2 regions of the Sphingomonas agrestis genome follow, and region 1 is predicted to be linked to the other one. Evidence: riboswitches for the same ligand, from Rfam matches in the RefSeq annotation. Region 1 holds a riboswitch; the other holds the start of a gene.
The links. A riboswitch is a leader RNA that binds a small molecule or an ion and turns the genes downstream of it on or off. The one in region 1 is predicted to bind cobalamin.

Region 1 (14,341 bases):
GTCAAGGCGAGTGCGCCCGACGCGATCCTGCTTGATCTGGGGCTTCCCGACCGTGACGGGCTGGAGATCGTGCCGTTGCTCCGGCAGCATAGCCAGGCGCCGATCCTGGTCGTCTCGGCGCGCGACGCGACCGACCAGAAGGTAGCGGCGCTCGATCTGGGCGCGAGCGACTATGTGACGAAGCCGTTCGACAGCGAGGAAATCCTCGCGCGGTTGCGTGCGTCGTTGCGCGATCACGTCGCTGCCCAGGGCGCCTCGCCGATCGTGCAAACCCATGGGCTCAGCATCGACCTCGCCAATCGCACTATCGTGCGCAACGGCGAGGAGGTCCATCTGACCCGCAAGGAATATGAGGTGCTTCGCACCCTCGCGCTGACTCCGGGGCGCGTGGTCACGCACCAGCGCATTCTCGAGGCGGCATGGCCGTTCGACCATGACCGCAGGGTGGACTATCTCCGGATCGTCGTGCGCAACCTGCGGCACAAGATCGAGCCGGATCCGGCGCGACCGGCGATCATCATGAACGAACTCGGCGTCGGTTATCGCCTGATGCCCGACGTGGAACGCCGATAAGGCGAATTTCGCAGCGCAGCCAAAATGCTATGGAAGGACCGCGCGGCCCTTCGCCGTCATCGGCAGCCCGGCGACGACGAGCACGACTTCGTGCGCGGCGGCCGCGACGGCCTGGTTGACGCGCCCGGCGGCGTCGCGGAAGCGGCGGGCGAGCGCGTTGTCGGGGACGATCCCCATGCCGGTTTCGTTGGCGACGAGGATCAGCATGCCTTCGAACGCTTCGATTGCTGCGACGAGGTCGGACGTTGCGGTGTCGATGTCGCGCTCGGCAAGGAGCAGGTTCGAGATCCAGAGCGTCAGGCAGTCGACCAGCAGCACCGTATCGGGGCCTTGTGCGCGGATCGCGGCGGGGAGTTGGTGCGGGGCGTCGATCGTGGTCCAGCGTGCGTCGCGATCGGCGCGGTGCCGCGCGATCCGGTCGCGCATCTCGTCGTCCCAGGCTTCGGCCGTGGCGATGAAGACGTGCGGGCCCGCGAGCGCCTCGGCGCGCTGCTGGGCGTAGCGGCTTTTGCCCGAGCGCGCGCCACCGAGGACGAACAGGCTGTGCGGTGTCATGCGGGCTCCTGGGCGAGGCGAAGCAGCACGTCGATGTCGAGATGGCGTTCGAGTTCGGCGGCAATGGCGTCGAGCGCGGCATCGACATCGGCGGTATAGTCGACCCCCGATCCGTCCACGCCGATTCGGGCGAGCAGCGCCCGGCGCGTCTCGGCGCGGGCGAGCAGCCCGTGGAGATACGTGCCCAGCACGCTGCCGTCGCGGCTGATCGCGCCGTCGCGCGTGCCGTCGTCGAGCAGCGCGAAGGGATGGCCCGTGTCGGGGCCGGTGGTGCGGCCCATGTGCATTTCATAGCCCTCGACCCGTGCGCCGAGCGCAGTGCCGGTCATGGGGCGTAGCGTCTTGGCCGCGGACAATTCGGTCGCGACATCGAGCAGGCCGAGCCCTTCCACCTGCGTTGCCGGTCCCTCGATGCCGAGCGGGTCGGCGACACTGCGACCGAGCATCTGGTAGCCGCCGCACAACCCGAGCACTGCGCCGCCGCGGCGGTGATGTGCGCGCAGGTCGATGTCCCAGCCCTGCGCGCGGAGGAAGGCGAGGTCGGCGATCGTCGCCTTGGAGCCCGGCAGCACGATCAGCGCCGCGTCGGGAAGTGGCTGGCCGGGGGGCACCATCACCAGTTCGACGCCGGGCTCGAGCTTCAAGGGATCGAGATCGTCGAAGTTCGAGATGCGTGGGAGAATCGGGCAGGCGATGCGCTTGCGTTCGGTATGCGGTTCGGGGGGGCGATCGAGAATCACCGCGTCTTCGCTTGGGAGGCGGGCGGTGGCGGGGAGCCAGGGGACGACGCCGAGGCCGCGCCAGCCCGAGCGTTCTTCGATTGCGCGATAGCCGTCTTCGAACAGCGCTGGATCGCCGCGGAACTTGTTGATTATAAAGCCTTTGATCATCGAGGCGTCGGCGGGGTCGATCACTGCGCGGGTGCCGACGATCGCGGCGATCACCCCGCCGCGGTCGATGTCACCGACCAGGACGACAGGGACGTTCGCGGCGCGGGCGAAGCCCATATTGGCGATGTCGCCGGCGCGCAGATTGATCTCCGCGGGCGAACCGGCGCCTTCGACGAGCACCAAATCGGCTTGTTTTTGCAGATTATGGTAGCTTTCGAGCACGTCGGCGAGCAATGCGCCGCGCGCCGCACGGAAATTACCGGCGCCCAGCGTGCCGCGCACCCGGCCGTGGACGATCAACTGCGAGGTGTGGTCGGCCTGGGGCTTGAGCAGCACCGGGTTCATGTCGGTATGCGGCGCGACCCGGCAGGCGAGCGCCTGGAGCGCCTGGGCTCGGCCGATCTCGCCGCCGTCGATCGTCACCGCGGCGTTGTTCGACATGTTCTGCGGCTTGAACGGGCGGACGTGCAGGCCCCGATTGGCGAAGGCGCGGCACAAACCGGCGACGAGCACCGACTTGCCGACGTCCGACCCGGTGCCCTGGAGCATCAAAGCGCCCACGCCACACCTCCCGCGATCAGCCAGAGCAGCAGGCAGGCGTGCAGATAGACGCGCAGCGCGCGGCGGATATCGGCGGCGTTCGCGTCGGCGCGGCCATCGCCGATCCAGGGCTTGGCGTGCATCGCGCCGTCATAGGCGATCGGGCCGGCGAGGCGCAGCCCCAGCGCGCCGGCCATCGCCGCTTCGGGCCAGCCCGCATTGGGCGAGGCGTGCGCGCGGGCGTCACGCCACAGGATGCGCCAGCCGCCGGCACCGGCGATACAAAGCAGGATGCCCGAAAGGCGCGCGGGGACCCAGTTGAGCACGTCGTCGCTGCGCGCGGCAGCCCAGCCGAAGGCACGCCAGCGTTCCTCGCGATGGCCGATCATGCTGTCGGCGGTGTTGACCGCCTTGTAGATCCACACGCCCGGCAGGCCGGCCAGCAGCAACCAGAATAAGGGAGCGACGACGCCGTCGCAGAAGCTCTCGGCGAGGCTCTCGATCGCGGCGCGGGCGACGCCGGCCTCGTCGAGCGCGGCGGTGTCGCGGCCGACGATCTTCGCGACGGCGTTGCGCGCGGCGAGGAGGTCGCCGGCGGATAGTGCGGTGGCGACGGGGCGGACATGGTCGAACAGGCTGCGCTGGGCGAGCGCGGGCCAGGCGAGCGCCGCCACGGCGAGCCAGCCATAGGTGCCGAGCGATGCCAGCAGCAGATGCTGGACGAGCCACGCGCCGCCGCCCACGGCGACGACGAGCAGCAGCACGGTCGCGATGCCGAGCAGGCGCCGGGTCTCGAAGCCGTATCGGGCACGGTTCCAGCTGGTCTCGCAGGTGTGGATCAGACGCGCGAAGCCGCCGACCGGATGGCCGATGCGGCGATAGAGCGCGCCCGGCCAGCCGATCGTGGCGTCGAGCATCAGGGCGACGAGCGCCACGTGCTCAGCCACGGCTCAGCGCCGCTTCCAGCCGGGCCAGTGCCTCGCCATTGGGCGGCAGGCCGATGCGCAGCCAATCGGGCCGCTCGGCGAAGGGGCGGGTGAGGATCGCGTGGCGGGCGAGGCGCTCGAACAGGCACAGCGCATGGGGAGTCTCGATCAGCCGGAAGAGCGGGCAGGCGCCGCTCGGCTGGAATCCGGCGCGGACCCATACGGCATCGAGCGCGGCTGCCTGCGCTTCGAGGCGGACGCGGGTGGCGGCGATCCAGTCGCGGTCGCGATAGGCAGCGGTGCCGATCGCAATCGCCGCGGCGGAGGCGGGCCAGGCACCCAGCGCGGTGCGGAGCGGCGCGAGGATGGAGTCGGGGCCGAGCACGAAGCCAAGCCGCACGCCGGCGAGCCCGAAGAACTTGCCGAACGAGCGGAAGATCACCAGCCGGCGGGTGTCGCCTACTTCGCCGGCGAGGCTGAGCGCCGGATCGGCATCGGCAAAGGCTTCGTCGAGCAGCAGCCAGGCATGGGCGTGGCGGTCGAGCAACGCGCGGCGCTGGGCGGGCGACAGCACACGGCCATCGGGGTTGCCCGGGTTGGCCAGAACCAGCGTGCCGACATAGTCGTCCAGGGCATCGCGTGCGATCGGCATGCTGCCGGCGATCATCTCGCCATGCGTGCGATAACCCGGGGCGAGGTATCGCGCCGAGCCGCCGATCGACCGGCCAACCAGCCGTAGCGCGAGTTCGGTGCCGGGGACGGCGCAGACATGGCCGGGATCGACGCCGAAGTGCGCGGCGGCGGCGGCTTCGAGTTCGGCAAGCGCGTGCGGCTCGGGGAGGCGCTGCCAGTCGATCGCGAGATCGGCGACGCCGGGCCAGGAATCGGGATTGATCCCGGTCGACAGATCGAGCCAGTCGCCGCTGCCGAACTGGCGCCGCGCCGCTTCCACGCCGCCGCCGTGCCAGGTCCAGGCGGTCATGCGAGCCTGGCGACGATCAGGGTGGCGAGCAGCAGGCCTGTCTCGGTCACTTCGATCCCTGCGCCGTGGCCGTCGCCCGAAATCCCGCCGAGCTTTGCGCGCAGCCAGAAGCCCCATCCGAGCAGGAGCAACGGGGTGGCGAGCAGTGCGGGCGCGAACCAGGCGCCGGCGACGAGGGCGATCGCCCAGATCGCCAGATCGGCAGGCCGCACCATGTTGCGGAAACGCGAAGCGAGCCCGGCGTGGAGATCGGGAAGCCAGCACGTCCAGACCAGCGGCCCGATGCGCGCCGCAAAGGGAAGGAGGAGCAAGGCGACGAAGCCGCCGGCCTCGACCAGGGCGTGGAGCAGGATGAGCTTGGCGAGGAGCTGGAGCCCGATCGCGACGGCGCCGAAGCTGCCGAGGTGCGGATCGGCGAGGACTTCGAGTACGCGCTCGCGGTGCTTGTGCGCGGCGCCGCACGCATCGGCCACGTCGCCGAGCCCGTCGAGGTGGAGCGCGCCGGTCAGGCCCACCCATAATGCCACCCCGGCGAGCGCGCCGACCCATGGATCGAGCTGGGCGCCGGCCCAGGTGCCGCCCGCGATCAGCGCGCCGAGGATCAGGCCGACCGCGGGAAACCACCGCATCGATGCGGCGAACTCGGCATCGCTGACCTGGACGCGCGGCATGGGCAGGCGGGTGAGGAACAGGAGCGCGATCACCAGCCCCTTCATGCGCGCAGCCCGGTGATCTGCGCGCTCGGCGTGTCGCCCGGCCAGACGCGCAGCGACAGCAGCGCAGCATAAGGCAGATCGAACGCCCAGAGCTGGCGCTGGTCGAAGCCGCAGAGAAGGTGCAGCGCCGCGCGGATCGCGCCGCCATGCGTCACTACCAGCGTGTCCACCGGCGGCAGCGCATCGAGCGCGTCGCCCACGCGTGCGACCAGCAACGACCAGCGTTCGCCGCCGGGGGGCGGATTGGCGTCGGGATCTTCCCAGAATCGCATCAGCGCCTCGGGATCGATCTCACTCGGCGCAAGGCCGTCCCAATCGCCGAAATCGAGTTCGCGCCAGCGCGTATCGACCGTCAGGGACGTGCCGGTGGCCTGTGCCAACGCCTCCGCGGCGCAGCGGCTGCGCCGGAGGTCGGTGGCGACCAGTCGTTCGATGCCGAGGTCGCGCGCCTGATCCACACAGGCGGCGATGCCTTCCGAGGTGGGCTCGCCGTCGGTGCGGCCCATCAATCGGCCGGGCAACAGCGGCGCGCCGTGGCGCAGCAGGTGCAGCGTGAAGGGATTCACAACTTTGCCGAGACCTGGGCCTCGGCAAAGGTCGCCATCCGGTCGTGCGCCGCCAGCGCCGAGCGAATCACGCCGACCGCGACCGCGGCGCCGCTGCCTTCGCCGAGCCGCATGCCGAGCGACAGCAGCGGATCGAGCCCGAGCCGCGCGAGCAGCAGGACGTGTCCGGGCTCGGCCGAGCAATGGCCGGCGATGCAATGCGCGGCGATGGCCGGGTTGTCGGCCGCGAGCGGGGCGATCGCCGAGGTGCTGATGAAGCCGTCGAGCACCACCGGCACGCCGAGCTGCCGGGCGCGCAGCACGGCGCCGGCAATCGCGGCGATCTCGCGTCCGCCGACGCGGCGCAGCGTCTCGAAGGCGTCGCGGGGGGCGTCGGCGTGGAAGCCGAGCGCGCGCCGGACGACCTCGGCTTTCCGGACGATCCCTTCGGCATCGACGCCGGTGCCCGGGCCGATCCAGTCGGCGACGTTGCGGCCCAGGCTGCGCGCGCAAAGCGCTGCGGCGGCGGTGGAATTGCCGATTCCCATCTCGCCGACCGTCAGCAGGTCGAGATCGCTGGCCACCGTTGCGGCGCCGGCGTTGAGCGCGGCAAGGCATTCGGCTTCGGTCATCGCCGGCGCGCTAGTAAAATCGGCGGTGGGGGTGTCGAGATCGAGTGCGACGACTTCGAGCTCGAGCCCCGCCACATCCGACAGCGCGTTGATCGCTGCGCCGCCGGCCTCGAAATTGGCGACCATCTGCGCAGTGACGCTGCTGGGAAAGGCACTGACGCCGTGCACCGTCACGCCGTGATTGCCCGCGAAGATCGCGGCGCGGGCGCGATCGATCCGCGGGCGCTCGCGATGCTGCCAGCCGGCAAGGAACACGGCGACTTCCTCGAGCCGGCCTAGCGAGCCCGCCGGCTTGGTGAGCTGTGCCTGGCGTGCACGTGCGGCGCTGGTCGCGCTCGCATCGGGCGCCGGCAGATCGGCGAGCGCTGCGCGGAAGGCTTCAGGCGAGGCAAAAATCATTCGGCGACATATCCCGGTGGCGGCGTGCGGGTGATGAAATGGCCTTTCACACCTTCGGGCCATTCTTTGAAGGGCACGCGACCGAAATCGCTCGCGGCATAATGGACGGCATAGTCGAGGATCGCGCGGGCGGATTGTTCGTCGGGGGCGAAGCGGCCGAGGACATAGCCCACCTTGTCGGGTGCACGCAGATGGACGGTGCAATGATCCTGGCACGCGAACAGACAGGGCATTTCCTGCACGGCGATGCCGGCATAGCGGGTGTCGCCGGCCTGCACTTCGCGGAGCGCCGCCACCAGCCGCACGCCGCCGCGGACGCCCTGCGCGTCGTCGCGTGCGTCTGCCGAATATCGGCACGTCTTGCACGCGACCACGGCGGGGCCGTCCGCGACGCGCGTCAGCATCAGGCGGTCGCCTGGCGCGGGGCGGGGACGCCGGCGGCGGTCAGCACCCGGTAGAACAAGTACAGAGCGATCAGGATCGCGCCGTTGCGGACGAACTGGTCGAACGAATAGCCCGGGTGGAGCGTGATCGCGACGCCGCCGAGCAAAGTCGCCCAGGCGAGGGTGACCAGCTTGCCTGCCACGAACGCCGCGACATAGGCGACGCCGAGCTTGGCCGCGACCGACTCTACCCGCAGCCGGGCCAGCGCGGCATAGGCGCCGAACGCCGCGCCTGCCGCGGCGGTGCCGAGCCCGAGCCCCCAGGCGAGCGTCTTGGGATCGTGCGGATACTGGAGGAAGGCGAAACCGATCGCCTGGTTGGCGCCCCAGGCGACGAGCGCCAGCGCGACGCCGTCGCGGCGGCGCATATGCACCGCCGCGAGCGCCGCCAGCGCCGATACCGGCGCGGTGCAGGCGAGCGCGAAGCTCGTCGCGACGCTCGCCAGCGTCAGCAGCATGATCCACAAGGTGGATGCGTGGCGTCGATCCATCAGAACCTCCCTCGAATGCCGGCATAGAAGCTGCGGCCGAGCGTGCCGTAGCGATAGGCGGTCATATATTCCTCGTCGAACACGTTCTCGGCGCGGGCGAAGACGCTGAACGCCTCGTTCGCCTTGAGCTCGGCGCGCAGGTCGACCAGCGTGTAGTTGTCGAGCCGGGTAGTGTTGGCGGCATTGTCGAAGCTGTGCCCGGCCCAGCGGACCGCGGCGCCGGTGCTGAGTCCGAACGGGAAGGCATAGCCGATCGATCCGTTGGCGGTCTCGCGCGGGCGGCGGGGGAGCCAGTTGCCGAAGGTCGCGGTGCCGGCCGAGCGGTCTTCGGCCTCGATCCAGCTGTAATTGCCGTCGAGCGTGAAGCCGGCGAGGTTGAGCGCGCCGCTGACCTCGATCCCGCGCGCTTCGGCGCGCGAGACGTTCGAATAATAGCCGAAGCGGCGGACGGTGGTGCTGCCCGGCACGAAGCAGAGCGGCACGGTCGACGTCGTCGTGCACCCGTTGTAGATGATCTGGTCGGTGGTGGTGCGTTCGAACCAGGTCGCGCCGATCACGAGTTTCCGCCCGAACAATTGCTGCTCGGCGCCGGCTTCCCAGCCGGTCGCGCGCTCGGGGGCGAGCGCGACGTTCCCGTATTCGCTGAACTGCTGGTAGAGCGACGGCGCCTTGAAGCCCTCGCCATAATTGGCGCGCAGGATCGTGCCGGTGGGGAGCCGCCAGACGCCGCCCGCGGCGAACAGGGTCTGCCCGCCGAAGCGGTTGTGATCGTCGTGGCGGATGCCGCCGTTGAGCGTCAGGCCCTCGATGGGCTCGACGCTCAATTGGGCATAGGCGCTGGTGATCTCGGCATTGCCGGTGGCGAAGGCGGGAAGCGGGGTGGCGAGCGACGCGGCGGGCGAGCGGCTGCGGAACTTCGAGCGCTCATTCTCGACGCCGAAGGTCGCCGAGATGCCGCGGGTGAAGGCGAAGCTGCCCTGATATTCGAGGCGCTTGTTGCGGCCTTCGGATTCGAAGCTCAGCGGGCGCGCGCGCGCCGGGCCGAAGCTGTCGCGATCGGTGTCGGTATAGGCATAGCCGAACCGGTTGCGCAGGCGGCCGTCGAGCAGGTCGAGATTGACGCCGGCATAGCCGACGAATTCCTCGTTGCGCGAATAGTCGGCATTGTCGCCGCTGGTCGAATCGATGTCGACGCGGCCGTTGGAGTAATAGCCGCGGACCTCGGCGCTGAGATTGGCGGTGAGATCGAGCCTGGCACGGCCGGCGAGGTTCTGGTTGGTGTAGCCGTCGGGCTCCTTGCCGCCGAACGCCGGGGCGATCGCCGAAATGCCGTCGGTGGAAAAGGCCTGGGCGCCGAGGCGCCAGCTGAGCGGACCGGTGCGTCCCCCGACTGCGGCGCGGGCGCTCACCGTCTGGCGCGAGCCGGCTTCCACGTCGAAGCTGCCTTCATAGTCCGAGCTGGCTTCGGCGGTGACGATGTTGACCACGCCGCCGATCGCCTGGCTGCCCCACAGGATCGACTGGGGCCCGCGCAGCACTTCGATGCGGGCGATGTCGCCGGCGAGGAGGTTGGCGAAATTGAAGCCGCCGCCGGTCGCGGCAGGGTCGTTGAGCTTGACCCCGTCGATGACGACGACGGTGTGGTCGGATTCGGCGCCGCGGATGCGCAGCGACGTCGAGGTGCCGTAGCCGCCGTTGCGCGAGATGCTGATGCCGGGGGTGCGGAGCAGCAGCTCGGTGGCGCCGATGTCCTGGCTGCGGTCGATGCTCGCCTTGTCGAGCACGGTGATCGAGGCGGGCACCTGGTCGATCGACACGGGCGTGCGCGTGGCAGTTACGACGATGTCGCCATGGGTTTCGGTGGTCGCGGCGTCGGGGGCGGGGGCCTGTTGGGCGAGCGCGGGCGCGGCGGCGGTGAGAGCGGAAAGCGAGACGGCAAACGTAAATACGGACTTCACGGTAGGACCCTTGTCGACACGGCCGTGCCCGCGCGCAGGCGGTGCCGATGTCGCGAGGACAGACGGCATCGCCCGCGCACGCGCGCGGCCAAACCTGTCGTCTCTCGGGTTCACCCCCGTCCGCCCGGAACACCCTGTCCGCACGAAGGACGACCGCGACGGGCAGGTCTCCTGGCTAGCGGGTCGACGCCGGTTCGGCCGCCTTCTCGGGATCGAAACCCCAATGGCATGTGGCCGATGACTCACCGCTTACAGTTGCAGGGGCAGCCGGATTTTATCCGTTCCCGTTTTCATCCCCGTCGCCGGGGAACCTGTCGCGGCGCCGCCTCTAGGCGGCCTTGAACCATACGACAAGCGCGAAGCGTGCGCTGGTGGTCGGCAAGGTGCGATGCGGCGTGAAGCGATCGAGCAGCAGCGCGCTGCCCGCGGGGCATTCGGGCTGGAGGCGGGGCATGCCGGCGAGCGATTCCTCGGTGATGCGGAGGCCCTGGTCGGTCTGGGTGGCGAGCGGGGCGGCCCGGCGGCCGGGGACGATCTCGAGCCCGCCACGGCCGGGCCCGGCGTCGGTGAGCGGGATCCAGGCGGTGGTCCAGACCTTGCCGCAGGCGATGCCGTCGTCGCGGGAAACGTCGGAGTGCCAGGGGTGGCGATGCTCGGGGAAACTGGCGATGCTGGCGCGGATGCGGACGACCGACGTCTCCAGCTTGCGTTCGCTGACGCGCTCGGCCTCGGCGCGGAGGCGCGGGTCGGTCGCCAGTGCCTGGAGGCGGGGGCCGCGATGCGCGTCGGCGACGATCGCGGTGCGCAGCAGGTTGGCCTGGCTGCGGTCGCTTGCGTAGATGCGGTCGAGCCGCTCGGCGAGCGGCGCGTCGGGGCAGCTCGCCTCGAAGGGAAGGTACAGCGCCCGCGAAACGCGATCGATATGCTCGGCGATGTCGGCCTGCGCGGCGGTTACCAGTTCGGGGTCGAAGAGTGGGACGGTGTCATGGCCTTGGTCGCGATAGCTCACGCGCGGCTCCTCCCCAGGGTGGTGATCGCCGGCCAATCGCCGCCGAGTTCGACGCGAGCGTCGATACCGTAGACCGTGCGGAGGTTGGCGGGCGTCAGCACCTCCGCGGGGGTGCCGTCGGCGACGATCGTGCCTGTATCGACCAGCACCAGCCGATCGCAATAGCGTGCGGCCATCGTCAAATCGTGGAGGACGGCGATGACCAGCGCGCCGGCCCGGGCCTCGTCGCGGAGCAGTTCCATCACGTCGAGCTGGTGGCCGGGATCGAGGCTGGCGAGCGGCTCGTCGGCGATCAGCGCGGGCGCCTGCACCGCGAGCGCGCGGGCGAGCAGCACGCGGGCACGCTCGCCCCCCGAAAGCTCGGTGGCGATGCGATCGCGCAGGCCGAGCACGTCGGCGCGTTCCATCGCGCGCTCGATCGCGGCGGCATCCTCGGCGCCGATCCGCGACATCGGCCCGAGATGCGGCAGCCGGCCGAGCCCGACCAGCCGTTCGACATCGAGCGGCCAGTGCAAGGTCTGGCCCTGCGGCAGATACGCGACCCGCCGAGCCAGCGCCGCGCGCGAGAGCGAGGCGATGTCGGCTTCGTCGAGGAGGATGCGGCCGCTGTGCGGGACCAGCGCCAGCATTGCGCGGGCGAGCGTCGACTTGCCCGCGCCGTTGGGGCCGACCACGCCGGTGAGCGTGCCCGGCGCGAAGGCCGCGCTCGCGTCGCGGACGACGATGCGGCGGCCGAGCTTCACGCCGACCGTTTCTAGGCGCAGGCTCACCACAGGCGGCGCTCCCGCATCAGATGGAGGAGGAAGACGGGGACGCCCAGAAACGCAGTGACGACACCGAGCTTGAGCTCGTTGCTCGTCGCGATCAGCCGCACCGCGAGATCGGCGAGGGTGAGCAGCGCTGCGCCGCCGATCGCCGAAGGCAGCAGGATCGACGAGGGGCTGCGATCGGTGAGCGGGCGGATCAGATGCGGGACGATCAGCCCGACGAACCCGATCGCACCCGACACCGCCACGGCACCCCCGACGCCGATCGCCGTGCCGAGCAGCAGGCGCAACCGCGTGCGCCGCAGATCGACCCCGAGCGCCTGCGCGCCGTCCTCGCCCAGCGTCAGCGCGTCGAGCGCGCGGCCGTCCCAGAGCAGCAGGACCATGCCCGTCGCGATGCACGGCAGCGCAATCCAGAGGTGCGAGAAGGAGCGGTTCTCGAGGCTGCCGAGCAGCCAGGTCATGATCTCCATTGCCGCGAAGGGATTGGAGGACAGGTTGAGCGACAGGCTGATCCCGGCGCCCGCCAGCGTACCGACTGCGATCCCCGCGAGGATCAGGGTCAGCGGGCTTTCGGATCGCCCGGCGAGCGCGAAGAGCAGCACCAGCGACAGCAACGCGCAGGCCACCGCCAGTGCGGGCAGCACTACGACATGGAGCTCGGCGAGTCCGAAATAGAGTGCCGCGACCGCGCCGAGCGAGGCCGCATTCGACGTGCCGAGGACGGCGGGTTCGGCAAGCGGGTTGCGCAGATAGCCCTGCAGCGCGGCACCGGCGAGCCCGAGCATCGCGCCGACCGCGAGGCCGAGGATCGTCCGCGGCAGCCGCAGGTCGAGCAGGATCGTCGTGGCGATGCGGTCGCCATGGCCAGTGACGGCAGCGATCATCCGCGGCAGCGACAGGCTGACCGTGCCGAACAGCAGCGAGGCGACCGCCGCCGCGAGCGTGAGGGCAAGCAGCGCGGTGAGCAGCAGGGAGCGCGATGCGGTCATGCCAGCCCTCGGATGCGCTTGCCGGGCAGTGCGAGTCCAGTATGGAAGCCGGCATGGTTCGAAATCGATACTGGCTGTTGGCGCTGCCGCTCGCCGCATTGGGCGGCGCGGCCTTGTGGGCGAACAACGCCGTTCCGGCGGCGGCACCCGCCAAGCCCAAGCGGATCGTGTCGATCAATTTGTGCGCCGACCAGCTCGTGCTTGCGCTTGCCGATCGCGACCAGATCGCCGGGCTGACGCGCAACGCCGCCGATCCCGAAATGTCGGGCGAGGCGGCCAAGGCACGCGGGCTGCCGATCCTGCGCAATTCGGCCGAGCAGCTTCTCGACATGGATCCCGACCTGGTGATCGGCATGCCCGCGCGGCGCAGCGCGGCGCTGCGTGCGCTGGGGGACAAGGATTTCGCGATCCTCGACCTGGAGACCGCCGACACGATCGAGGCAATCTATACCTCGATCCGCCAGACCGCCGTCGCGGTCGGCCATCCCGAGCGCGGCGAGGCGCTGATCGCGAGGATGCAGGCCGATCTCGCGAAGGTCGGCAAGCCCGGCGGCGGCAGGGTCGCGGCCTATTACCAGCGGCGCGGGTTCATGACCGGGACCGGCACGCTGATCGACGCGCTGATGCAGCGCGTCGGGCTGGTCAATTTGGCGGGCAAGCTCGGCAAGCCGCCGCTCTCGCAGATGAGCCTCGAGGAAATGGTCGCCGCGCAGCCCGATTACCTGATCGTCGAGAGCGCGACCGATACGGTCCGCGACCAGGGCACCGAAATGCTCCACCACCCCGCGCTGGCGGGGATTCCGCGGATCAGCATCCCGCAGGCTTGGACGGTGTGCGGGAGCCCGGCCTATGTACAGGCGGCGCAGGGGATGGCGGCCCAGATCGCCACGGGGCGGTAGTTTCGCCCCCAAATCCTCCCCTGGAAGGGGAGGTGGCAGACCGTAGGGCTGACGGAGGGGTAGCTCTCCACGGGCGACGGCGCTCGCGGAGAATACCCCTCCACCACGCTTCGCGTGGTCCCCCTCCCCCTCCGGGGGAGGATTTGGTTGGGCGCCCCGGCTCAAAACTCGATCCCCGCCTGTGCCTTGACGTTCTGCTCGCGGAAGGGGTGCTTTACCTGCGCCATTTCGGTGACGAGGTCGGCGGCGTCGATCAGCGCCTGGGGGGCGTTGCGGCCGGTGACGATGACGTGGGTCAGCTCGGGCTTGGCGGCGAGCGCCTCCAGCACTTCGTCGAGCGGCAGATAGTCGTAGCGCAGGACGATGTTGAGCTCGTCGGCCACCACCATCCGGTAGCTCGGATCGGCGATCATCCGCTTGACCTCGTCCCAGGCCTCGCGCGCGACCGCGATGTCGCGGGCGCGGTCCTGGGTATCCCAGGTGAAGCCTTCGCCCATCGGCTTGAACTCGACGAACTCGGGAAAGCGATCGAACACCGCCTTCTCGCCGGTCGCCATCGCGCCCTTGACGAACTGGACGACGCCGACCTTCATCCCGTGGCCGATCGCGCGCACGACCATGCCGAGCGCGGCCGAAGTCTTGCCCTTGCCGGGGCCGGTGTGGACGATCACCAGCCCCTTCTCGATCGTCTTGGTGGCGAGCTTCTTCGCCTGCGCCGCCTGGACCTTCTTCATCCGGGCGGTGTGTTCGGCCTCGCTGCGCATCAGAAGCGCACGCGCACGCCGCCATAGGCCCCGCGGCCCGGCGTCGCGAAGCTGAACACTTCCTCATACTCCTCGTTCAAGAGGTTCTCGACGCGGCCGAACAGCGAGACGCGCTCGGTGATGCGGTAGTCCGCGGCGAGATTGACCAGCACGAATTCCTGCATCGACACGGTCACGGGCACGAAGCTGGGATCGATATAGGCGACGTCGTTGGTGCGGCCGTTGTAGCGGACGGTGAGCGTGGTCGAGAAGCGCTCGTC
Region 2 (14,341 bases), on a different contig from region 1:
GCGGCGCGCCGGCGCCTTACCCACTTTTGCCCAGGCCTTACCCTGAAAAGCGCGTGACGCTTTCCGCTCCTGCCATGTTCAATGGGGTGCAGGATTTTGGAACCATTTTCCGGCGCCAAGCCACCTAGAGGCAAATAGCCCGAGGCTGGAGAGCGTCTTTTGGACAGAGCGGGGGTTTGCACATGGCACAGCGACTGGTTTCGGGAATTTCGAGGACGCGGCAGCTCAGGCGGGGGCTGCTGACGGCCTGCGCGCTGGTCGCATGGTCGGGCACGGCGATGGCGCAGGAGGCCGGCGAGCCCGATGAGGACATCATCGTCACCGGCGAGCGCGCGCTTTCGGGCACGAAGACCGACACCCCGGTCACCGAGATCCCCCAGTCGGTGAGCGTGATCACCGCCGAGGACTTCACCGATCGTGCGGCGGTCAACCTCCAGGACGTCATCCGCTACAGCGCGGGCGCCACTCCCGAGCTCAACGGCGTCGATACCCGCGGCGACTTCCTCGCGGTGCGCGGCACCGGCGCCGAGCAGTATCTCGACGGCCTCAACCGCATGCCAGGCTTCATCTATGGCGGCCGGCTCGAGATCTTCACCATCGAGCGCGCCGAGCTGCTGCGCGGGCCTTCGTCGACGCTGTACGGCGGCGGCGGCGCGGGCGGCATCCTCAATTCGATCAGCAAGCGTCCGCAGGAGACGTTCGGCGGCGAGATGGGGATCATCTATGGCACCGACGACTACAAGCAGGCGCAGATCGACGTCACCGGCCCGCTGGTCGACGGCGTCTCGGCGCGCCTGGTCGGCATGGTTCGCGATGCGGACTTGCAGCAGAAGGGGCAGAAGAACGATCGCATCGTCGTGATGCCGTCGGTCACGCTGCGTCCCGGTCCGGACACCGAAGTGACTTTCATCGGCCTGTACCAGCGCGACAAGCTGGGCAGCCAGACCTATCTGCCGACCAGCAAGACCGTCGACGGCAGCGGCGCGACCAAGATCTCCGACGATTTCTACCTCGGCGAGCCGGACTATAATCACACGCATTCGAGCCACTATGCGTTCTCGCTGCTGGTCTCGCATCGCTTCAGCGACAACCTCGCGTTCAACAGCCGCAACCGCGCGTTCGAGCAGGACACGGATTACCAGGAAGTGTTCGGCTATACCGGCTTCGGCGGCGCCTATGCCGATGCCGGCCGCACGATCGCCAACCGAGCCTGGTATCTGAACCGCGCCAAGTACACCGGGCTCAACAGCGACAACAATCTGGTGCTGACCTTCGGCACCGGCCCGCTCGAGCACCAGATCCTCGGCGGGTTCGATTATACCGAGTTCCGCGAGGACAAGGAGGAGGGATTCGGCCAGGCGCCGGGGCTCAACCTGTACAACCCGGTCTATGGCGTGCCGTTCGCATCGGGCGTGGGCTGGATGACCGACACCAAGAACTCGCAGACCGGATTCTACTTCCAGGATCAGATCCGCGCCTGGGACCGCGTCTCGCTGGTGTTCGGCGCGCGGCACGACGATGTGAAGTCGAACGTCAACAACGTGCAGCTCGAAGGCAACAAGGCGTGGACCTTCCGCGCCGGGATCATCGCCGACGTGGTCAAGGGCGTGTCGCCGTACTTCAACTATTCCGAATCGTTCCTGCCGGTGTTCGGATCCAACTTCTTCGGCGTGGCCTATGTGCCCCGGAGCGGTCGCCAATATGAGGCGGGCATCAAGTTCCAGCCGACCTCGCGGATGCTGTTCACCGTCGCGGCGTACGACATCGAGGAACAGAATGTCCTGATCGCTGATCCGAACGAGCTGCAGAACTTCATCCAGGGCGGATCGACTCGCTCGCGCGGCATCGAGGCGGAAGCCAATGTGAAGCTGCCCGGCAATCTCGATCTGACTGCGTCGTACAGCTACACCCGCGCGGAGTATCTGGTGGCCGATGGCCGGCTGCGCGGCGACCGTCGCGAGAACCTGCCCGAGCATCAGGCGTCGGCCTGGGCGTCGAAGCGGTTCGATCTGGGCGGCGACCTCGCCCTCAAGCTCGGCGCCGGCGTGCGCTACCAGAGCGACAAGGTCAGCTTCGACCAGCTCTACCGCGTCGATCCGGTGACGCTGGCCGACGCGATGGCCGAGCTGAGCTACGGCAAATGGTCGCTCTCGGTGAACGGCTCGAACATCTTCAACGAGCGCGTCTACACCAATTGCAGCTATGGTGGCGCGCCGGTCAACGAGGGCTATTGCTACCTCGGCAAGGACCGCACGGTCCTCGGCACGTTGCGCCGTCGCTTCTGACGGATCGACCTGACGACCGGAGCCGCGCAACGATGCGCGGCTCCGTCTTGCAACATGAATATCGGGATCATCGCATGCACCGCACCGCCACCTCGCCTGTCCTCCGCCTGCTGCTCGGGGGCGCCGCGCTGCTCGCGATCGGCGCCGGCCCGGCGCCCAAGGGCCCGACCGCCGACCTGATCCTCACCAATGCGCGCGTCTATACCGTCGAAGAGGGCCAGCCCTGGGCCGAGGCGGTGGCGATCAAGGATGGCAAGATCCTCGCGGTCGGATCGGCGAAGCAGATCGCGGCGCGCAAGGGCGCGGCGACCAAGGTGGTCGATATGGGCGGCAAGTTCGTCATGCCCGCGTTCGGCGACGCGCATGCGCACCCGATCTTCGGCGGCATGAGCCATGCGCGCTGCTCGCTCCATTCGGGCAATACGATCGAGGACTATCAGCGCCTGATCAAGGCGTGCGTCGACAAGACCCCGGGCACCGGAACGATCTTCGGATCGGGCTGGAACCAGACGCTGTTCCCGCCCAAGGGCATTCCCAACAAGTCGTTCCTCGATGCGGTGTCGAAGGATCGGCCGCTGATCTTCGAATCCGATGGCCACACGCTGTGGGTGAACTCGAAGGCGCTCGAGCTCGCCAAGATCACCCGCGACACGCCGGACCCCAAGAACGGCACGATCGACCGCGACGAGAAGGGCGAGCCGATCGGCGCGCTCGAGGAATCGGCGATGGCGTTGGTCGAGCCGCTGATCCCGGCGCCGACGCCCGCCGATCTCGAAGGCGCGATCACGTATACCGCGCGCTTCTTCAACAGCCTGGGCATCACCTCGTGGCACGACGCCTCGGTCGAGTGGGACAAGAACGGCAGCAAGGCGCTCGACGCGTATCAGGCCGCCAAAGCCCGCGGCACGCTCACGGTCCACACCGCGATGGACTGGCACTGGAACAACGACCGTGGAATGGACCAGCTCGGCGACATCCTCAAGCTTTCGGCGAAAGCAAAGGAGATCGGGCTAACTGCCAATGGCGTGAAGTTCTTCATCGACGGCGTGATCCCGCAGCAGACCGCGGCGATGCTCGAACCCTATGAGGGCACCGACGTCAAGGGCGCCACCCAGATCGCGCCCGATACGCTGGCGCAAGCGGTGGCGGCGCTCGACGCGAAGGGCATGCAGTCGCATTTCCACGCGATCGGCGATGCCGGCGTGCGCCAGGCGCTCGACGCGGTCGAGAAGGTTCGCGGCCAGAACGCCGCGCACGACACGCGGCCGATGATGTCGCACATGAACGTGATCGATCCCGCCGACCAGGTGCGCTTCGGCAAGCTTGGCGTCGCGGCGATCTTCCAGCCGCTCTGGGCCTGCGACGAAGCCTATATGCGGCTCACGATCGAGCGGATCGGGCCCAAGCGCTCAGGGTACATCTATCCCGCCAACAGCATCCGCAAGGGCGGCGGGCTGGTCGCCTATGGCGCCGACTGGTCGGTCGCTTCGGCCAATCCGCTCGAAGGAATCGAAGTGGCGCTCACTCGCGTCGCACCGGGCGGCACGTCTGCGCCCTTGATCGCGACCGAGGCGGTGACCCTCGAACAGGCGCTGCGCTCCTACACGCTTAACGTCGCCTATGTGAACCATCTCGAAAAGCTGACCGGTTCGATCGTGGCTGGGAAGAGCGCCGACATCATCGTACTCGACAAGGACCTGTTCCGCATCCCGGTGCAGCAGATCCACCAGACCAAGGTGCTGCTGACGCTATTCCAGGGCCGTGCGGTGTTCGGCAAGCTCGACAGCGTGGCGCGCTGAGCCGGATCCGGTCGATCGAAGTGAACCGATGAGCCGCTATGCCCCCCGCCGCCCCGGCGACGTCGCCAGGTTCGTGCGAAGCGAGATGCTTGGTCTCGTCGTCACGCACGACGCGCAGGGCTATATCTCGACGCCGCTGCCGCTTCTCGCCGAAACCGGCGAGGACGGCGCGGTGCATACGATCATCGGCCATTTCGCCAAGGCCAACCCGCACGTCGCGCGAGTCGAGGCGAACCCGCAGGCGCTGATCAGCTTCCTCGGGCCGCACGGCTATATCGGGCCGGCGGCGGTTTCGAAGCCGGGCTGGGCGCCGAGCTGGAACTATCAACTCGCCCAGTTCGAAGTCGAGATCGCGCTCGAACCCGATCAGGGCGATGCCGCGATCCGCTTGCTGGTCGATGCGCTCGAGCAGGATTTCCCCCAGCCCTGGACGCCGGAGCAGATGGGCGAGCGCTATTCCCGCCTCACGCCGCATGTCGTCGCGTTCCGCGCGCAGGTCATCCGTCAAAGCGCGCGGTTCAAGCTCGGCCAGGACGAGGATCGCGAGACCTTCCGCGAGATCGTCGATGCGCTGGGCGACACCCCGCTGGCGCACGCGATGCTCGACCAAGCGCAGTATTGAGCGTCATATAAAGAATTCTTTATATGACGCTTGACGCGACTTGCCCGTGGTGCAATTGAGCGCGGGTCAAGGTTCTTCGTCCGGGGTTCGCCCTGCGTCGGAGCTAAGACGGGAAGCCGGTGCGATGCCGGCGCTGCCCCCGCAACTGTAAGCGGCGAGCTGCGGTCCAAAATGTCACTGGGGCGTGCCCTGGGAAGACGGACCATCGGCTGTGACCCGCGAGCCAGGAGACCTGCCTTCGACGCGATAACGTCCACCGGCGGGGTGCCCGGATTGGCCGCTTGCGTGCCGGCCGGGTCGTTGGTCGCGCATGTGCGCGTCTAGTTCGCGTCTCTCGCCCCATTCTTCGGGGTTGAAGAACATGACCATTACCGTTGCTACCTTGGGGTTTCCCCGCATCGGCCCGCGCCGTGAGCTCAAGCACGCGCTAGAGGCGCATTGGGCGGGCAAGATCGGCGAGGCCGAGCTGCTCGACGCCGCATCGGGGCTGCGCACCGCCGCCTGGGCGCGGCAGAAGGCGCTGGGCGCCGACTGGCTGCCCTCAAACGACTTCTCGCTCTACGATCACGTGCTCGACACCAGCGTGATGCTGGGGGCGATCCCCGAGCGCTATCGCAGCGCCGATGGCGAGGCGGGGCTGGCGACCTATTTCGCCATGGCGCGCGGCACAACCGGGGACGATCACGGCGCGTGCAGCCATGGCAGCGTCACCGCGTGCGAGATGACCAAGTGGTTCGACACCAATTATCATTATCTCGTCCCTGAGTTGGTCGCCGGGCAGAAGCTGGCGCTCAACCGGCTCAAGATCGTCGACGAATATCGCGAGGCCAAGGCGCAGCGCTATGAAACGCGCCCAGTGCTGCTCGGACCGGTGACCTGGCTGAGCCTCGCCAAGGGCCGGGGCGTCGATCCCTTCGACTATCTCGATGAAGTCCTGGGGCTCTATTCGGTAATCCTCGGACATCTGGCGCAGGTCGGTGCCGAATGGGTGCAGATCGACGAGCCGGTGCTGGTGCTCGATCTCGATGACAAACAGCGTCGCGCGCTGACCCGCGCCTATGCCAGGCTGTCGCGCTCGGGTCCCAAGCTGATGCTGACCACCTATTTCGGCGGGCTCGGCGAAAATCTCTCCTTTGCGGCGGCGCTGCCGGTGGCGGGGCTGCATGTCGACCTGGTGCGCGCGCCCGAGCAGCTCGACGCGGTGCTCAAGGCCGCGCCGAAGTCGCTGCTGCTGTCGCTCGGGGTGATCGACGGGCGCAACGTGTGGCTCGCCGACCTCGACGCGCTGCTCGCGCGGATCGAGCCGATCGCGGCGACGCGGGACCTGGTGCTCGCGCCGTCCTGCTCGCTGCTCCACGTGCCGGTCGATCTGGCGCTGGAGAAGAAGCTCGATCCGGAGGTGACGCAGTGGCTCGCCTTTGCGGTGCAGAAGATCGAGGAGCTGGCGTTGCTCAAGCGGGCGCTCAACAACGGGCGCGGCAGCGTTGCCGGCGAACTGGCCGAAGCCTCGCAGGCCGCGGCGAGCCGCAAGGCGTCGCCGCAAGTGCACAACCCGCAGGTCCGCGAGCGGGTGGCCGGGGTGACGGCGGCGATGGAGGCGCGGCAGTCGGAGATTGGCGTGCGGACTGCGGCGCAGGCGGCGGTGCTTGGCCTGCCGGCGTTTCCGACGACGACAATCGGGTCGTTTCCGCAGACCGGTGAGGTGCGCAATGCCCGGGCGCGGTTCAACCGGGGCGAGCTCGACGCGGCAGCGTACGAGGCCTTCCTGCGGGAGGAGACCGAGCGGACGATCGCCTGGCAGGAGGAAATCGGGCTCGACATGCTCGTCCATGGCGAGTTCGAGCGGAACGACATGGTCCAGTATTTCGGCGAGCAGCTTTCGGGGTTTGCCTTCACCATCAATGGCTGGGTCCAGTCCTATGGCTCGCGCTGCGTGCGACCGCCGATCCTGTTCGGCGACGTTTCGCGGCCCAAGCCGATGACGGTCGCGTGGTGGCGCTATGCGCAGAGCCTCACGGAAAAGCCGGTCAAGGGGATGCTCACCGGGCCGGTGACGATCCTCAACTGGTCGTTCGTCCGCGACGACCAGCCTCGGGCGGAGTCGTGCAGGCAGATCGCCCTGGCGATCCGCGACGAAGTGACCGACCTGGAAGCCGCCGGGTGCAAGGCGATCCAGATCGACGAGGCGGCGCTGCGGGAAGGGTTGACGCTGCGGCGCAAGGATTGGGCCGGGTATCTCGACTGGGCGGTCGCCGCGTTCCGGCTGTCCGCCGCGGGGGTGGGGGATGCCACCCAGATCCACACCCATATGTGCTACTCCGAGTTCAACGACATCCTGCCGGCGATCGGGGCGATGGAAGCCGATGTGATCTCGATCGAAACCGCGCGGTCGCAGATGGAATTGCTCGAGGGGTTTGCGGCGTATCGCTATCCCGGCGCGATCGGGCCGGGGGTGTACGATATCCATGCGCCGCGGGTACCCGGCGAGGCCGAGATGGTCAGCCTGATGCGGCTGGCGCAGGCGCATCTACGGCCTGAGCAGCTTTGGGTGAACCCGGATTGCGGGCTCAAGACGCGGAACTGGGCGGAAGTGAAGCCAGCGATCGAGGGGATGGTCGCGGCGGCGCGGACCTTGCGGGCGGGGTGAACCCTGCAACTCCCCTCCCTGAAAGGGAGGGGCTGGGGGTGGGTGCCGCTGCGAAGACAGCGGCTCGGCGGCGAGCGAAGGAGCTCGCTGCGCTCGCTACCCACCCATGATCGGGTGAACAGCGCCCCGCGCTGTTCAGGCCATGCCAGGGGCATGGCCGACCCGATCATCCCTCCCTTGCAGGGAGGGGAACCATCTTAGCCTTCCACCAGCGGGTGCTTGCCGCGGACGTCGTCGAGCAGGCGCTCGATGATCGCGTTCTCGCCGGGGCTACCTGAGGGAGCGACCGCCCAGTTGCAGTGCGGGTGCGTCTCGGCGCTGTAGACGCGCACCCGCCCGAGCGCGGCGCGCCAGTCGCGCTTGGTGCCGCCGGCCTTTCGGACCAGCGCGTTCACTAGAACGTCCTCGAGGTCGCCCGCGGTCATTCGCTGGGGCGGCCGCCGGGCTTCCACTCGGGCTTGGCCTTGCTGTTCGCCAGGCTGGCGAGCGGCTTGACCAGCGACTGGATCGCCCGCGCCATGAACGGCAAGTCGAGCTTGTCGATCGTGTCCTCGGGCGTGTGGTAGGTCGGCACGGTCGCCCAGCCCGAGACGGTGTGCGCCACCACCCCGCGCAGCGCCAAGGCGTAATTGTCCGAGCGCTGGAAGAAGTTCTGCTCGGGATAGGGATCGGTGGTGACCAGCCCGCCATGCGCCTTCAAGGTGTCGCCGAAGGTCGAGCGCTCGAACCCGGTCATCATCATCGTCCCCGCGGGGAGCTTGGGATCCTGCTGGCCGATCATCTCGATCTCGAGATTGGCGACGATGTCGGCGAGCGGCACCGGCGGATGATCGGCGAACCAGTGCGCGCCGAAGCCGCCCGCCTCCTCGCTGCCATAAGCGGCGAACAGGATGCCGCGGCGGTGCTTCTTGCCGGCCAGCACCCGCGCCAGCTCGATCACCGCGGCGGTGCCCGAGGCGTCGTCATTGGCGCCGTACATCACCTGCCCGTCGGGGCGGACGCCGAGATGGTCGAGATGCGCCGTGACCAGCAGCACGCCCGCGGCCGGATCGGTGCCGGGGAGGTAGCCGATCGCGTTGGTGGTGACCTGCTGCTGCTGGACCAGCCCCGGCAGTTCGAGCGCGATCTGCGCGCCATCCTGCGCGGCGAGCTTGTCGAAGGCGGCGTCGTTCAGCGCCAGGATGTTGCGCCGGGGGCGAGCCGTCTCGCCCTTGATATAGCGTGGCAGGCGGGGGCGGGCGCCGATGACATCGTAATAGCCGCGCACCTCTTCGGTGGCGCGGATGATGACGAGCTTAACCTTCGACTGGTCGACCTGGCCCGCGACCTGGAGCCCGTTGGCTGCGGGATTGGTGACGAGCAGCACGTCGGCGGCCGGCGCGGCCTTGGGATCGGTGCCGGCGAAGAGAGTGAGCTTGCCGCGGATCGGATCGCCATTCGACGAGAACAGCATCGGCGCATCGACCGACGCGCCGTTCGCGGTGAGGACTGGGGCGCCTTCGAGCTTGAAGCTGATCACGTCGATCGGCTGGGTATAGCCGGCCATGCCCGGTGCGATCGCCAGGCCATGACCGCGGAACATCGCCGCGACATAGGCGGCCGCCGCGGCCTCGTCGGGCGTCGCGCTGCCGCGGCCGCGCAGCGCCGGGCCGGCGAGCACGTCGACATGCGCGCGGACCTGCTCGGGGGTGATCGGCGCGGGTGCGCGCTGCGCCTGGGCGGCGGTGGCGAGCCCCACCGCCAGTGCGCCGGCAAGGAGGATGGTCTTCGGCTTCATGGTGCCCCGCGTTCTGGAAGGTGCGCCATCCTTAGGAAGCCGCGCGGAGTAGGGCAACGGGGCGGCGGCAGGATAATCGCGCGCATGCGCCTCCGATCAGCGGAACGGCGGCTCGTTGAACGCGCGCAGTTTGCGCGAGTGGAGCTTGGCGCCTTCGCGGCGGAGTTCTTCCACCGTCTCGATGCCGATGCGGAGATGCTCGTTGATCGCGCGCTCGTAGAAGCGATTGGCCTGGCCGGGCAGCTTCAGCTCGCCGTGGAGCGGCTTGTCCGAAACGCATAGCAAGGTCCCATAGGGCACGCGGAAGCGATAGCCCTGCGCGGCAAGCGTGGCGCTCTCCATATCGACCCCGACGGCGCGGCTGAGCGAGAAGCGCAAGGCCGTGCGCGAATAGCGCAGCTCCCAGTTGCGATCGTCGGTGGTTACGATCGTGCCGGTGCGCAGCCGCTGCTTGAGCTCGTCGCCCGACTGGCCCGAAACGGTCTCCGCCGCGCGGGCGAGCGCAAGCTGGACCTCGGCGATCGCCGGAATCGGGATCTCGGGGGGCAGCACGTCGTCCATGATGTGATCGTCGCGCAGATAGGCGTGGGCGAGGACATAGTCGCCGATCCGCTGGCTGGGGCGCAGGCCGCCGCAATGCCCGATCATCAGCCATGCCTCGGGGCGCAGCACCGCGAGGTGATCGGTGATCGTCTTGGCGTTGGACGGGCCGACGCCGATATTGACCAGGGTGATGCCGGTATTGCCTGGCGCCATCAGGTGATAGGCGGGCATCTGGTGGCGGCGCCACGCGCTGTCCGAGATCAGCCGGTCCATGTCGGCGGCATCCTCGATCACGATCCCGCCCGCGCCCGACACGCCGGTGAAGCGGCTTTCCGGCCCGAGCTGCGCGCAGGCCCAGCGGACGAACTCGTCGACATACCGATGATAGTTGGTGAACAGGATATACTGTTGGACGTGTTCGGTCGGCGTGCCGGTATAATGGCGGAGCCGCGCGAGGCTGAAATCGGTGCGCAGCCCGTCGAACAATGCGAGCGGGCGGGTGCCGTCATGCGACATCCACAGCCCGTCGGCGATCTCGTCGCCGATATGGGCGAGCTCGGTTGCGGGGAAGTGGCGCGCCAGCTCTGTCGCCGAGACTTCGTCGAGCCGCAGCGCATGGCCGGGATCGAGGACATAGGCGAAGGGGATTTCCTGGCGCCCGGTCGCGGCGTCGACCTCGACGTCGTAATCCTCGATCAGCAGGGTGAGTTGCTCGATCAGATAGTCGGAGAACATCGCCGGCTTGGTGACGCTGATGCGATACTCGCCCGGATCGATCAGCCGCCCGAACGAGCGGGGCGGGGCGGGGCGATCGCTGCCGCCGCGATAGGTGAGCCGGATCTCGGGATAGGCGAACGAACCGTCGGTTCGGCTGCTCGTGGCCGGCGGCGTGCCGTCGGTGAGGTAACGGTTGAGGGCGGTCTGAAGGCGATCGACCGAGGCGCGATAGAGGCGGTCCAGCTCGGCGACGATGTCGGATGCTTGAGTCATCTTGGATCGCTAATGCGCGAAGATGACTCTGGCAAGACTGCCGGGGCCCGCGAACGGACCCCGGCGAGACTTACTTCTTGGAAGGCGTGTCCTTCTCGCCACCCAGCTGGGTGGCGGCATAGACCGCGCCGCCCACTGCAGCGGCGGCACCCGCAGCGACCGCGGCGGCGGCGACCGGATGCTCCTTCACTGCCTGCACGGTCGCGTCGACGGCGTCGCCGATCGCTTCCTGCGCACTGGCGATGAACGACTTCTCGGTCGTCGAAGCCGAAGTCGATGCGGTGTTGTCGTTGCCCGAATTGCTGTTGCTGGTGTTGGCCATGGTTCTTCCCTTCGCAGAAATCACTCGACTCAACTCCCGCACCTGCGCGCCAGTTCCGTTACGGCCCCGTCCGTTACAGCCGGCCGAGCAGATAATCGGCCGAGCTGACTTCGAACGCGCCGGGCGCTTCGACGTGAAGCTGCTCGACCACGCCGTCATTGACCACCACCGAATAGCGCTGGCCGCGCTGGCCAAGACCGAAGGCGCTGCCGTCCAGCTCGAGGCCCAGCGCCTTGGCGAAGGTGCCGTTGCCGTCGGCCAGCATCGTCACCTTACCATCGACGCCCGAGGCCTGGCCCCATGCGCCCATCACGAACGCGTCGTTCACCGCAGTGCAGGCGATCTCGTCGATACCCTTGGCCTTCAGTTCGTCGGCCTTCTCCACGAAGCCGGGGAGATGCTTGGCCGAACAGGTCGGGGTGAATGCGCCGGGCACCGAGAACAAGGCGACCTTGCGGCCGGCGAAATACTCGTCGGAGCCGATCTGCTCGGGGCCTTCCGCGCCCACCTTGACGAGCGGGGTGCTGGGAATGCGGTCGCCAACCTGGATGGTCATAAACTCTCCTTTTGAGGGTAGCGCACCAATTGGCGCGGCCGTGGACATTTTCAAGCGTGACGGACCCGAAACCGAAGCGATAAGTTGATCGGGCATGGATTCGACTCCCTATCTCACCGGCCAGTTCCTCCTTGCGATGCCCGGGATCGGCGATCCCCGCTTCGAGCGCGCGGTGATCGCGATGTGCGCGCATGACGACGAAGGCGCGCTGGGCATCGGGATCGGCGACACGATCGAGGGGCTGGGGCTGCACGAATTGCTCCGCCAGTTCGAGATCGATCCCGGCGACGCGCCCGATGCGCCGGTCCATTTCGGCGGCCCGGTCGAGCCGCGGCGCGGCTTCGTGCTCCATTCGACCGACTGGGGCGGACAGGACACGATCGACGTCGGCGGGCGCTGGTCGCTGTCGGGGACGATCGACGTGCTCAAGGCGATCGCCGACGGCAGCGGCCCGAGCCGTTGGTTGGTCGCGCTGGGCTATGCCGGCTGGGGCGAGGGCCAGCTCGACGAGGAGATGACTCGCCACGGCTGGTTCAGCACTGCGGGCGACACCAGATTGCTCTACGATATCGATGCCGAGCGACGCTGGGCGAGGGGCTTCGAGGCCGCAGGGATCGATCCGCGGCTTCTGGCGAACAGCACCGGCACGGCCTGAGGCGCTGGCAGGCGCGAGCGCCGCGGATGTTGGATCTGCGGGGTTTAACTTCGCACTTTTCCCGTGGAATCGGAAATACCGTTGCGCATACGCGCAAGCAAATTTCCTACATGCCGTTCGTGTTGGCGTCCGGGAAACGAGTTGCAGACAAGCGAACCTAACAGGAACATAGTAGATATGTCTCCTTTTGTAAGACGCGGCGAGCGGAGCTGTGTCTTGAATTTACTTGGTGTGAAACCCGCGAAAAGCAGCCTTAACCTTTTCCGGCATAAAAAATGTAAGATGGCGGAAGTAAATCCGCTCAAGCGCTACGGATGCGGAGGGGGATCGGATGGCGACGCTCGACAGGCAGGCTTGGCAGTTTCTGGTACAGGATGCGACTTTGGGGGCTGACGGAGGCGTCCATATCGTCGGCAATACCGGCGGCTATATGGGACACTCCTTCTACGAGAACACCACGCTAGTCGATACGATCCAGGCGGTGGGTGCCGAAGGCGATCCCATCCACTTCACGCTGAGCGGCTATGACGCCGACAAGTTTACGATCGACCAGGTGACCGGCGAGCTTCGCTTCCTGGTCGCGCCTGATGCCGAGGCGCCGAGTGGAAGCAGGCTGCCGACGGTCTATTATGTCGACGTCACTGCAAGCGACGGCGTGTCCAGCGACATGGTGAAGCTGGTGTACGGGATGATGAACGTCCTCGACGCGCCGACCTTCGTCACTCCTGCCGCGGTTTTGGTCGAGGAGAACCAGGTCGACGTGGTGTCGCTCGAGGCGCGCGATATCGACGGCGAGCAAATCAGCTATGCTATTGCGGGCGGCGCCGATGCGGCGCTCTTCACGGTCGATGGCTGGGGATATCTGCGCTTCAACCACGCGGCCGATTTCGAGGCGCCGGGGGATGCAGACGGCGACGGCGTGTACCAGGTCACCGTCGCGGCGACCGACCAGAGCGGAACGACGACCCAGGCGATGGCGATCACGGTCACCAACACGCCCTATGGGCAGATAGAATTCACGTCTGATGGCGGAGTCGAGGACGCCGAGGTCGATGTCGTCGAAGGGACGACGCTGATCACGACGGTCCATGCCACCAACAGCGAAGAGGGCATCGTTACCTATCGCTTTGCAGACTATGTCAGTTCGTCGTGGTTCACCCTCGATTCCGATACCGGGGAACTGCGCTTCAAGGTCACGCCCGAGTTCCACGATCCGGCGGACGGCGGAAGCAATGTCTACAGCGTCCAGGTGCTCGCGCACTCGGATTGGCATGTCGAGGCGCAGTGGATCACGATCAACGTCACCGAGGAGGTCGAGTTCGGCATCGTCTCGAACGGCGGCGGCGACACCGCCAGCGTAACGATTGCGGAGAACAGCGCCGTCGTGACGACGCTCGCCGCTGCCAACGGCGCCGGCGCGCCGCAATTCCATATCTTCGACGGCGCCGACGCCGCGCTGTTCGGGATCGACTATCAGGGCCAGCTACGGTTCTACATGGCGCCCGATTATGAGCATCCGGGTGATGCGAACGGCGATGGCATCTATGAAGTGACGGTTGCCGCGATCGATCGAAGCGCGGCGGGCGAAGTGCTCGCTTATGATTTCCAGACGCTGCGGATCAGTGTCGCCGATATCGGCATCCCGCGCATCCTCTTTGGCGACACCTATCCGAGCGGGATCGTCAGCGTCGCGGAGAATGGCAGCCTCGTCACCACGATCGCGGTCGAGGACCCGTCGGCCGATACGCGCTTCTCGATCGGCGGTGGTGCTGACGCGTCGCGGTTCGTCATCGACGCGCTAAGCGGCAGCCTGAGCTTCGTGGCGGCGCCCGACTACGAGCATCCGACCGACCAGAACCACGACAATATCTACGACGTCGTCGTGGTGGCATCTACGAGCCAATATGCCGATAGCCAGCAGGTTCGCGTCCAGGTCGAGGACATCAACGAGTTCGCGATCACTTCGTACGGCGGCGGGAGCACGGCCACAATCTCGGTCGCCGAGAACAGTAGCGTCGCAGCGACGATCACCGCCGGGGGCGTGGAGACACTCGACCACTTCGTAATCCTGGGCGGCACCGACGCCACGCGCTTCACGATCGATCCCCTGACCGGCGAATTGCGCTTCCGCGCCGCGCCGGATTT

Region 2: it holds a riboswitch for cobalamin, as region 1 does, so the genes downstream of both, metE (5-methyltetrahydropteroyltriglutamate--homocysteine S-methyltransferase) here and RZN05_RS18300 (TonB-dependent receptor plug domain-containing protein) in region 1, are expected to answer to the same signal.

The regions. Positions count from the first base shown of each region.
Region 1 covers NZ_JAWJEJ010000002.1:469,185-483,525, forward strand. Annotated here, with positions in the region: gene RZN05_RS18250 (response regulator transcription factor) at 1-573, shown strand, start outside; gene cobU (bifunctional adenosylcobinamide kinase/adenosylcobinamide-phosphate guanylyltransferase) at 601-1,128, opposite strand; gene RZN05_RS18260 (cobyric acid synthase) at 1,125-2,579, opposite strand; gene cbiB (adenosylcobinamide-phosphate synthase CbiB) at 2,567-3,505, opposite strand; gene RZN05_RS18270 (aminotransferase class I/II-fold pyridoxal phosphate-dependent enzyme) at 3,498-4,466, opposite strand; gene RZN05_RS18275 (adenosylcobinamide-GDP ribazoletransferase) at 4,463-5,182, opposite strand; gene RZN05_RS18280 (histidine phosphatase family protein) at 5,179-5,748, opposite strand; gene cobT (nicotinate-nucleotide--dimethylbenzimidazole phosphoribosyltransferase) at 5,745-6,758, opposite strand; gene RZN05_RS18290 (DUF1636 domain-containing protein) at 6,755-7,162, opposite strand; gene RZN05_RS18295 (hypothetical protein) at 7,162-7,692, opposite strand; gene RZN05_RS18300 (TonB-dependent receptor plug domain-containing protein) at 7,692-9,719, opposite strand; cobalamin riboswitch at 9,795-9,980, opposite strand; gene RZN05_RS18305 (phytanoyl-CoA dioxygenase family protein) at 9,979-10,659, opposite strand; gene RZN05_RS18310 (ABC transporter ATP-binding protein) at 10,656-11,432, opposite strand; gene RZN05_RS18315 (FecCD family ABC transporter permease) at 11,426-12,418, opposite strand; gene RZN05_RS18320 (ABC transporter substrate-binding protein) at 12,472-13,317, shown strand; gene cobO (cob(I)yrinic acid a,c-diamide adenosyltransferase) at 13,479-14,081, opposite strand; gene RZN05_RS18330 (TonB-dependent receptor plug domain-containing protein) at 14,081-14,341, opposite strand, start outside.
Region 2 covers NZ_JAWJEJ010000001.1:742,228-756,568, forward strand. Annotated here, with positions in the region: gene RZN05_RS03230 (TonB-dependent siderophore receptor) at 183-2,285, shown strand; gene RZN05_RS03235 (amidohydrolase) at 2,360-4,084, shown strand; gene RZN05_RS03240 (FMN-binding negative transcriptional regulator) at 4,113-4,706, shown strand; cobalamin riboswitch at 4,759-4,959, shown strand; gene metE (5-methyltetrahydropteroyltriglutamate--homocysteine S-methyltransferase) at 5,068-7,353, shown strand; gene RZN05_RS03250 (hypothetical protein) at 7,551-7,778, opposite strand; gene RZN05_RS03255 (M28 family metallopeptidase) at 7,775-9,130, opposite strand; gene RZN05_RS03260 (AMP nucleosidase) at 9,227-10,663, opposite strand; gene RZN05_RS03265 (hypothetical protein) at 10,734-10,985, opposite strand; gene RZN05_RS03270 (peroxiredoxin) at 11,059-11,541, opposite strand; gene RZN05_RS03275 (YqgE/AlgH family protein) at 11,636-12,196, shown strand; gene RZN05_RS03280 (M10 family metallopeptidase C-terminal domain-containing protein) at 12,528-14,341, shown strand, end outside.